Regions from separate parts of the Lelliottia sp. CFBP8978 genome, predicted to be linked through region 2. Evidence: riboswitches for the same ligand, from Rfam matches in the RefSeq annotation. Region 2 holds a riboswitch; the other holds the start of a gene.

Region 1 (4,893 bases), 550 kb from region 2:
GAAATGCTATTGGTGAAAAGCGTGGTCGCAGATCCCGCCCGTCCGGGCATGAGATCCTGAAACCAGAGCATTCCAATCCCGGCGACGATCCCGATAAACACCGCATTAAACAGCTGTAGCGCCAGCAGCGCCTCGCGGCTGTGAAACAGAATTAAGCCAAGATAAAAAAGCACGCCTGCGGTCATCGCAATCACCATCATCCGACGCTTGCCAAACCGCTTGACGTAGTAGCCCGCCAGAATCATCGCCGGAATTTCCAGCCCGGCGGCGGTCCCCATCAGGATCCCCGCCAGTTTATCGGGCAGGCCAAGATCGCTACTGATCCACAGGGGCATATCAATGATGTACATCGTGTTGCAGGTCCACATCAGCGTCGAGGCGATAAATAACATGCGAACGTTTTTATTTTGCCAGCCGCTCACATGAGTGACGGGCGTATCCGCCGCCTGCTCCACCCTGGCGACCGATGGCAGCACAAAGGCGACCAACGCCAGGCTGATGGCAAAAATCCCCGCCGCGATGGAGAACATCATGGTAAAGCCGTAATTCAGCGCCAGCATAAACGCCAGCGGAGGACCAATCACCCATGCCAGGGAGAGCTGTGCGCGCATCACCGAGCTGAACATCACCACTTCCCGCGCCGAGCTATCCGCATATTCGCGCGCCAGAGCGAAAAGTTGCGGCATCGCGGTATTCGCCAGCGAAGCCAGTAATACGCCGCAGGTCAAGAGCGTCAAATAATGGCGATTAAAGGCGAACAGCAAGGCATTACCGATGGCCATGGCGCAACAGAAAAGGATTAATTTGCGGCGATCGCCCTGGCTGTCGGACCGTTTTGCCAGCCACAGGCTGACCAGAATCCCGGCGATGGCATTCACGGTGTAAAACAGCCCCACCCAGAACGGCTGTGCACCGACCTCCCGACTCAGGAACAGGCTTAGCGTCGGGGCCTGTAGCGCTCCCGCCACGCCCATCATAAAGGCCACCAGCATAAAAGCGGCATACACGCCGTTCAGGCGGCGGCCCATCGTCATCAACCAGAGCATGCGCAGTTCCTTGTCAAAGAGGATCGAATTTGAGTGGCATAGTAAACGAAAAAAGCCAGCAAAAACATTTTGCTGGCGGGTGATAAGCACCAATACTCAGTCACACATGATCGAGGCGAGTCAGCGGTCAGAGGTCGAATTCGTCACTTCCCACTGCATCAGATCTTCAAGCAATTTCAGCCGCTGCTCTGCGCACTGGCGGGCCAGCCAGGACACTCCTTTTGTCGCTGAAAAGTAGTGCTGATAAAACTGACGTGCGGTAGACCTCTTCATATTCACCTCCTCACTTCAACGAAATGAATTATTGGCTTAATATGAGGATTAATAAATTGCTGATTTTTTGTCAGGAGTTCCCCTTTTATGCCTTCTGGTCGTCTGCAACAACAATTTATCCGCCTCTGGCAGTGCTGCGATGGCCAGACAAAGGAGACGACGCTGAACGAACTGGCGGACCTCCTGAGCTGTTCGCGCCGCCATATGCGCACGTTGCTCAATACCATGCAGCAACAGGGCTGGCTGAGCTGGGAGGCAGAAGCCGGGCGCGGCAAACGTTCGCGGTTGACGTTTCTCTACACCGGCCTGGCCTTGCAGCAACAGCGCGCCGAAGATCTGCTGGAGCAGGACCGAATCGATCAGCTGGTGCAACTGGTCGGCGATAAGGCCGCGGTGCGCCAGATGCTGGTTTCGCACCTGGGCCGTAGTTTCCGCCAGGGACGCCATATCTTGCGCGTACTCTACTACCGTCCGATGAAAAATCTGTTGCCCGGTAGCGCGTTACGCCGCTCTGAAACCCATATGGCGCGGCAAATTTTCAGCGGTCTGACGCGCATAAATGAGGAAAACGGGGAACTGGAAGCCGACATCGCGCACCACTGGCAGCAACTTTCTCCGCTGCACTGGCGCTTTTTTTTGCGTCCCGGCATCCATTTTCATCACGGGCGTGAGCTGGAGATGGAAGATGTCATCGCCTCTCTGGAGCGGGCACGAGAGCTGCCGCTCTATTCGCATATTTCACGGATCCACTCGCCAACCGCCTGGACTCTGGATATTGAGCTTTCCGAACCAGACCAGTGGTTACCCTGGTTAATGGGCTACGTCCCTTCCATGATTTTGCCACTCGAGTGGCATTCCATGCCGAATTTCGCCAGCCAGCCCGTTGGCACCGGCCCTTACGCCGTGACGCGCAACAACAGCAACCAGCTCAAAATCCGCGCATTCGACGACTACTTCGGCTATCGCGCCCTGATTGATGAAGTTAACGTCTGGGTCCTGCCCGATGTCGGCGAGGAGTTTAGCGCAGGCCTGACGCTCGAAGGCCCCACCGCCGGCGAAAAAGCCGTCGAGAGTCGCCTCGAAGAGGGCTGTTATTATCTGCTGTTTGATTCCCGTACCCATCGGGGGGCAAGCCATGATGTACGCCAGTGGATAAGCCACATCCTCGCCCCCGCCAGCCTCATTTATCATGCGGAAGATCAGCACCAGGCCTACTGGTTCCCGGCGTACGGGCTGCTTCCGCGCTGGCATCATGCTCGTCCGGGGTACGCAGAAAAACCTGCCGGACTGGAGTCCATCACCCTGACGTACTACCGCGAGCATGTAGAACATCGCGTGATTGCCAGAATTATGAGCAAACTGCTGGCGGCGGAAGGCGTGACGCTGGAGATTCAGGAGGTGGATTACGATGAGTGGTATCGCGGAGAGGCTGTTAGCGATATCTGGCTGAACAGCGCTAACTTCACTCTGCCGCTAGACTTCTCTTTGTTCTCGCACCTGTATGAAATTCCGCTGATCCAGCACTGCATCTCCCGGGACTGGCAGCAGGACGCCGCGCAGTGGCGCGCCGGAGAGATGAATCTGGCGGTATGGTGCCAGCAACTGCTCTCCCGGCAGGCGATGGTGCCGCTTATTCACCACTGGCTGATGATCCAGGGCCAGCGCAGTATGCGCGGATTACGCATGAACACGCTCGGCTGGTTTGACTTTAAATCCGCCTGGTTTGCGCCGCCGGAACCATAACGCTTTCGTAATATTCACCAAATCATTACAATACCGCCGTTCTCAACGGGGTGCTGCATCAACGATGTGCGCTGAGATAATACCCGTCGAACCTGATCCGGATAACGCCGGCGAAGGGATTTGAGGCTGTCGCTCAAAATCCTTTGCCACTCAACTTTGAGGTGCAAAGTGTTAAAAAAAGTTCTCCCCCTACTGGCGCTCTTCGCGCTGCCTGCTTTTGCCAGGCCTGTTTTAACGGTCTACACCTACGACTCCTTCGCCGCTGACTGGGGCCCTGGCCCGGTGGTCAAAAAAGCCTTTGAAGCCGACTGCAACTGTGAGCTGAAGTTTGTGGCGCTGGAAGATGGCGTTTCGCTGCTCAATCGCCTGCGTATGGAAGGCAAAAACAGCAAGGCGGACGTGGTGCTCGGTCTGGATAACAACCTGCTGGAAGCCGCTTCACAAACAAAACTGTTCGCCAAAAGCGGCATAGCCAGCGATGCAGTGACAGTGCCTGGCGGCTGGAAAAATGACACCTTTGTGCCGTTTGATTACGGCTACTTCGCTTTCGTCTACGACAAAAATAAGCTGAAGAATCCACCGAAAAGTCTGAAAGAGCTGGTCGAGAGCGATCAGAAATGGCGCGTGATTTATCAGGATCCGCGTACCAGTACACCGGGCCTGGGTCTGCTGCTGTGGATGCAAAAAGTCTATGGCGACAAAGCACCGGAAGCCTGGCAGAAACTGGCTGCCAAAACCGTTACCGTCACCAAAGGCTGGAGCGAGGCCTACGGCCTGTTCCTGAAAGGCGAAAGCGATCTGGTGCTCAGCTACACCACCTCCCCGGCCTATCACGTTATCGAAGAGAAAAAGGATAACTACGCCGCTGCCAGCTTTACCGAAGGCCACTATCTGCAGGTGGAAGTTGCCGCGCGTACCGCCGCCAGCAAGCAGCCGGAGCTGGCCGAGAAATTCCTGAAATTTATGGTCTCTCCCGCTTTCCAGAATGCCATTCCGACCGGCAACTGGATGTATCCGGTAACCGATGTGACGCTGCCTGCGGGCTTTGAGCAGCTCGCCAAACCGCAAACTACGCTGGAGTTCACGCCACAGCAGGTCTCCTCTCAGCGCAGCGCATGGATTAGCGAATGGCAACGCGCCGTCAGCCGCTAATCCCCGGCTGGCTGATACCCGGACTGACTGCCGCCATCCTGATGGTGGCGGTGAGTCTGGGGGCTTTTCTGGCGCTATGGTTCAACGCGCCAGAAAGCGACACTGCCGCGCTCTGGCATGACAGCTATCTCTGGCACGTGGTGCGGTTCTCCTTCTGGCAGGCTTTTCTCTCTGCCCTGCTCTCTGTTATTCCGGCGATCTTTTTGGCACGGGCGCTCTATCGCCGCCGCTTCCCCGGAAGACAAGCGCTGCTGCGCCTGTGCGCGATGACACTGATCCTGCCGGTGCTGGTTGCCGTCTTTGGGATCCTGAGCGTTTACGGTCGGCAGGGATGGATCGCTGCGCTGTTAAATAGCGTTGGCATCGAATGGACTTTTTCCCCCTATGGCCTGCAGGGCATTCTGCTGGCTCACGTCTTTTTCAATATGCCGATGGCGACGCGGCTGTTCTTACAGGCGCTGGAAAATATCCCCGGCGAGCAGCGCCAGCTGGCCGCTCAACTCGACATGCGCGGCTGGCCGTTTTTCCGCTTTGTCGAATGGCCCTGGCTGCGCCGACAGATCCCTCCCGTGGCCGCCCTGATTTTCATGCTCTGCTTCGCCAGCTTTGCCACCGTGCTTTCGCTGGGCGGCGGGCCGCAGGCCACCACCATTGAACTGGCGATTTATCAGGCGCTAAG
Region 2 (4,893 bases):
GCCAGCTGCGCCAGCCCCTGCGGGGCAGACGGCATCTGTTTGGTTTGGGTCGGGAAAACGTGTCCGAGGGCGATATAAGATGGCCGCGCCGCGAGAGCGATGTCGATCTCCATATCATCGTGGGTCGAAACGCCGAGCCGTAAACCCGCCTGGCGAATGGCATTCAGATCGGTCGTTTCCAGATCTTCCTGACCAAGATGTACGCCGTACGCCTGATGCTTAACCGCGAGCCGCCAGTAATCGTTGATGAACAGCCGGGCATCGTAACGATGCCCCAGCGTAATCGCGGCCATAACATCGCCTTCAACCTCATCATCAGGTTTATCCTTGATGCGTAGCTGAAGCGTTTTTACGCCTGCTGCAAGCAGGCGTTCCAGCCACGTGACGCTATCTACCACCGGATAAAGCCCGAGGCGGAAGGGGACAGGGGGAAAGTCAGGTTGATACATTACACTTCCTCTTTTTTGAGGTAGATTTCGCCGCCTTTGGCGCGGAAGTTTTCCGACATGTCCGCCATGCCCACGTCGATCACCTGTTTCGCCGCGTAGTCGCGCACTTCCTGGCTGATTTTCATCGAGCAGAATTTGGGGCCGCACATGGAGCAGAAGTGTGCCACTTTGCCGGATTCCTGCGGCAGGGTTTCATCGTGATACGCGCGGGCGGTGAACGGATCGAGCGCCAGGTTGAACTGGTCCTCCCAGCGGAATTCAAAGCGTGCTTTTGACATGGCGTTATCGCGGATTTGCGCGCCGGGATGGCCCTTGGCTAAATCCGCCGCGTGGGCGGCGATCTTGTAGGTGATCAGCCCCTGTTTTACGTCCTCTTTATTGGGCAGGCCGAGGTGTTCTTTCGGCGTGACATAGCAGAGCATCGCGCAGCCAAACCAGCCGATCATCGCCGCGCCAATCCCGGAGGTGAAGTGATCATAGCCCGGCGCAATATCGGTAGTCAGCGGTCCCAGGGTGTAGAACGGCGCTTCATGACAGTGCTCCAGCTCTTCGGTCATATTGCGACGAATCATCTGCATCGGTACGTGGCCGGGACCTTCGATCATCACCTGGACGTCATATTCCCACGCGATTTTGGTCAGCTCACCCAGGGTATGCAGTTCGGCAAATTGCGCTTCGTCGTTTGCATCGCGAATCGATCCCGGACGCAGACCATCACCCAGCGACAGGGAGACATCATAGGCCGCACAGATTTCGCAAATTTCGCGGAAATGCTCATACAGGAAGTTTTCCTGATGATGCGATAAACACCATTTCGCCATGATGGAACCGCCGCGCGAGACAATGCCGGTCAGGCGTTTGGCGGTCATCGGCACGTAGCGCAGCAGGACGCCAGCGTGGATGGTGAAATAGTCCACGCCCTGTTCGGCCTGTTCCAGAAACGTATCGCGGAAGGCTTCCCAGGTCAGATCTTCGGCGATCCCGTTGACCTTCTCCAGCGCCTGATAGATGGGTACTGTGCCGATAGGAACCGGGCTGTTACGCAAGATCCATTCGCGGGTTTCGTGGATGTAGCGCCCGGTGGAGAGATCCATGACGGTATCCGCACCCCAGCGGGTGGACCACACCAGTTTTTCGACCTCTTCTTCGATGGAAGAGGTGACCGCAGAGTTGCCGATATTAGCGTTAACCTTCACCAGGAAGTTACGGCCAATAATCATCGGTTCGGATTCAGGATGGTTAATATTGGCAGGGATGATGGCGCGGCCGGCGGCGACTTCGTCACGCACGAATTCCGCGGTGATGTTTTCCGGCAAACGAGCGCCAAAACCTTCGCCCGGATGCTGGTGGCGCAGAACTTCGCTACGAATGCGTTCACGGCCCATGTTTTCGCGGATGGCGATGAATTCCATCTCTGGGGTAACTACGCCCTGACGAGCGTAATGCAATTGCGTCACGCATTTTCCCGCTTTCGCGCGTTTCGGCGTCAACAGACCGGTAAACCGCAGCGCGTCCAGACCCTCATCGGCCAGACGCTCTTTGGTAAAGACAGAGCTGCGATCGGTCAGCGGCTCGCTGTCGTTGCGGGCATCAATCCACGGCTGACGTAGTTTTTCCAGCCCCTGCTGAACGTTGATGGCGACAGCGGGATCGCCGTAAGGGCCAGAGGTGTCGTAGACCGGTACGGCTTCGTTATCTTCAAACTGGGGATTTTCTTTGCTGCCGCCGATGAGGGTTGGGCTAAGCTGGATTTCACGCATCGGCACGCGGATATCTGCTTGCGAACCGGTAATGTAAATGCGTTTAGAGTTGGGGAAAGCGGTGCCTTCCAGCGTATCAATGAAGTGTTGTGCTTGCGCGCGTTGTTCGCGGCGGGTCAGTTTGATTGCAGACATAGCTCATTCCAAATATGAAGGAAGTGGCTTGTCAGACGACGGATGAAGCAAGAGATGTGATCACCCAGAGAGGGTAATACAACAGCATGTTGACTCTTGTTCCCTTCGCAGGTATTAGCCTGATCAGGTTCCGCGGATCCCGAATTAACGGTCTCAGCCCGGCTTTCGCTCTGGGCACTCCGACAAGAAAACACTCCTGCAGGGCAGGAGCGGTATTTGTAAATTACTCGTTAACGCATAAGAACTCAAGCCGGACGCGCGATGTCATCTTCATTGCTGGCCTTCAGATTGCTGTCCAGCACGAGAGCGATGAGCTTGTCTTCAAGCGTGAACCGGGCTTCCATCGCTTCACCGAGATCGGAAAGGGCCTGCTGGAAATCCAGATAATTATCCTGATCGATAGCGTTTTCGAGCGTTGAGTCGTAGTAGTCCATGATCTGCTGGGTATTGGCTTCCAGCAGCGGATAGAGTTTTGTCGCCGTTAAATACGGGCTGGACCCTTCCATTTCGCGGATAATGCGTTCATAAATATTGAAATGACCGTCTGAAAGATAATCAACGAGGCTCTGACAAAAATCATCCAGCGCTTTTTCATTAAGCCGCATATAGGATTCTTTGCCAGGCTTAATGCCGACCAGATTGTAGTAGGCAACAAGCAAATGTTTGCGCACGTGCAGCCAGCGATCGACCAGTTGATGACTTCCTCCAACGCGCTCCGTCAGGCTTTGTAGCTGGTTTAGCATGTTTGACTCCGCAAGGTTAAGATTAAAAGCTGCCCACCCAAAATGTAATAATAATGTTACCAACATGCCTGTGAAGCAAAGGTAGTGCAATAGATATGGATCGTATAATTGAAAAATTAGATCGCGGCTGGTGGATCGTCAGTCACGAACAAAAATTATGGTTGCCCGACGGTGAATTACCTTATGGCGAGGCAGAAAATTTCGATCTTGCGGGGCAGTCCGCACTCAGGATCGGCGAGTGGCAAGGCGAATCCGTGTGGTTGATCCAACAAAATCGCCGCCAGGATATGGGCTCGGTTCGCCAGGTGCTCGATCTGGATGTCGGTCTTTTCCAGTTGGCCGGACGTGGGGTTCAGCTGGCTGAATTTTTCCGTTCCCATAAATTCTGTGGCTACTGTGGCCATACTATGCACCGCAGCAAATCCGAGTGGGCCATGCTGTGTGACCACTGCCGCGAGCGCTACTATCCGCAAATTGCGCCGTGCATTATTGTCGCCATTCGTCGTGATGACTCCATCCTGCTGGCGCAACACACCCGCCACCGCAACGGTGTCCATACCGTGCTGGCTGGCTTTGTCGAAGTGGGTGAAACACTGGAGCAAGCCGTTGCCCGGGAAGTGATGGAGGAGAGCAGCATCAAGGTTAAAAACCTGCGTTACGTGACGTCTCAGCCGTGGCCGTTCCCGATGTCGCTGATGACCGCATTTATGGCTGACTATGATAGCGGGGAGATCGTTATCGATCCGAAAGAGTTGCTGGAGGCAAACTGGTATCGCTATGACGATCTACCGCTGTTGCCGCCGCCAGGCACCGTCGCTCGCCGCCTGATAGAAGATACCGTGGCAATGTGTCGGGCTGATGATGAGTGACATGTTACAATGAGGCCATGACGCTTAAGGAACTGCAAAAATGACCGAACTGAAGAACGATCGTTATCTGCGTGCGCTACTGCGCCAACCCGTTGATATCACGCCTGTATGGATGATGCGCCAGGCGGGCCGTTATTTACCGGAATATAAAGCCACGCGCGCACAGGCGGGCGATTTTATGTCGCTGTGCAAAAACGCGGAGCTGGCCTGTGAAGTGACGCTTCAGCCGTTGCGCCGATTCCCGCTTGATGCGGCGATCCTTTTTTCAGACATCCTGACCATCCCGGACGCGATGGGGCTTGGCCTGTACTTTGAAACAGGCGAAGGCCCGCGCTTTACCTCTCCGATTAAGAGCAAAGCCGATATTGATAAGCTGCCGATCCCGGATCCGGAGCAGGAGCTGGGCTATGTTATGAATGCGGTGCGCACTATCCGACGCGAGCTGAAAGGCGAAGTCCCGTTGATTGGTTTCTCCGGCAGCCCGTGGACGCTGGCGACATATATGGTTGAAGGCGGTAGCAGTAAAGCCTTTACCGTGATCAAAAAGATGATGTACGCCGAGCCGCTGGCGCTGCACGCATTGCTCGACAAGCTGGCGAAGAGCGTCACGCTTTATCTCAATGCTCAGATTAAAGCAGGCGCGCAGTCGGTGATGATTTTCGATACCTGGGGTGGTGTATTGACCGGGCGTGATTATCAGCAGTTCTCGCTGTATTACATGCACAAAATCATTGATGGTCTGCTGCGTGAAAACGAAGGCCGTCGCGTGCCGGTGACACTGTTCACCAAGGGCGGCGGGCAGTGGCTGGAAGCCCTGGCCGCGACCGGCTGTGATGCGCTGGGTCTTGACTGGACGACCGATATTGCCGATGCGCGCCGTCGCGTGGGTGACAAAGTGGCGCTGCAGGGCAACATGGATCCTTCCATGCTGTATGCG

The links. Region 2 has a riboswitch for thiamine pyrophosphate ahead of thiC (phosphomethylpyrimidine synthase ThiC). Riboswitches for the same ligand answer to the same signal wherever they lie in the genome.
Region 1: it holds a riboswitch for thiamine pyrophosphate, as region 2 does, so the genes downstream of both, thiB (thiamine ABC transporter substrate binding subunit) here and thiC (phosphomethylpyrimidine synthase ThiC) in region 2, are expected to answer to the same signal.

The regions. Positions count from the first base shown of each region.
Region 1 covers NZ_CM188253.1:758,637-763,529, reverse strand. The annotation lists gene SOM82_RS03550 (sugar efflux transporter) at 1-1,046, opposite strand, end outside; gene sgrT (glucose uptake inhibitor SgrT) at 1,167-1,319, opposite strand; gene sgrR (HTH-type transcriptional regulator SgrR) at 1,407-3,062, shown strand; TPP riboswitch at 3,099-3,199, shown strand; gene thiB (thiamine ABC transporter substrate binding subunit) at 3,231-4,214, shown strand; gene thiP (thiamine/thiamine pyrophosphate ABC transporter permease ThiP) at 4,190-4,893, shown strand, end outside.
Region 2 covers NZ_CM188253.1:205,778-210,670, forward strand. The annotation lists gene thiE (thiamine phosphate synthase) at 1-449, opposite strand, end outside; gene thiC (phosphomethylpyrimidine synthase ThiC) at 449-2,344, opposite strand; TPP riboswitch at 2,428-2,536, opposite strand; gene rsd (sigma D regulator) at 2,590-3,087, opposite strand; gene nudC (NAD(+) diphosphatase) at 3,183-3,956, shown strand; gene hemE (uroporphyrinogen decarboxylase) at 3,997-4,893, shown strand, end outside.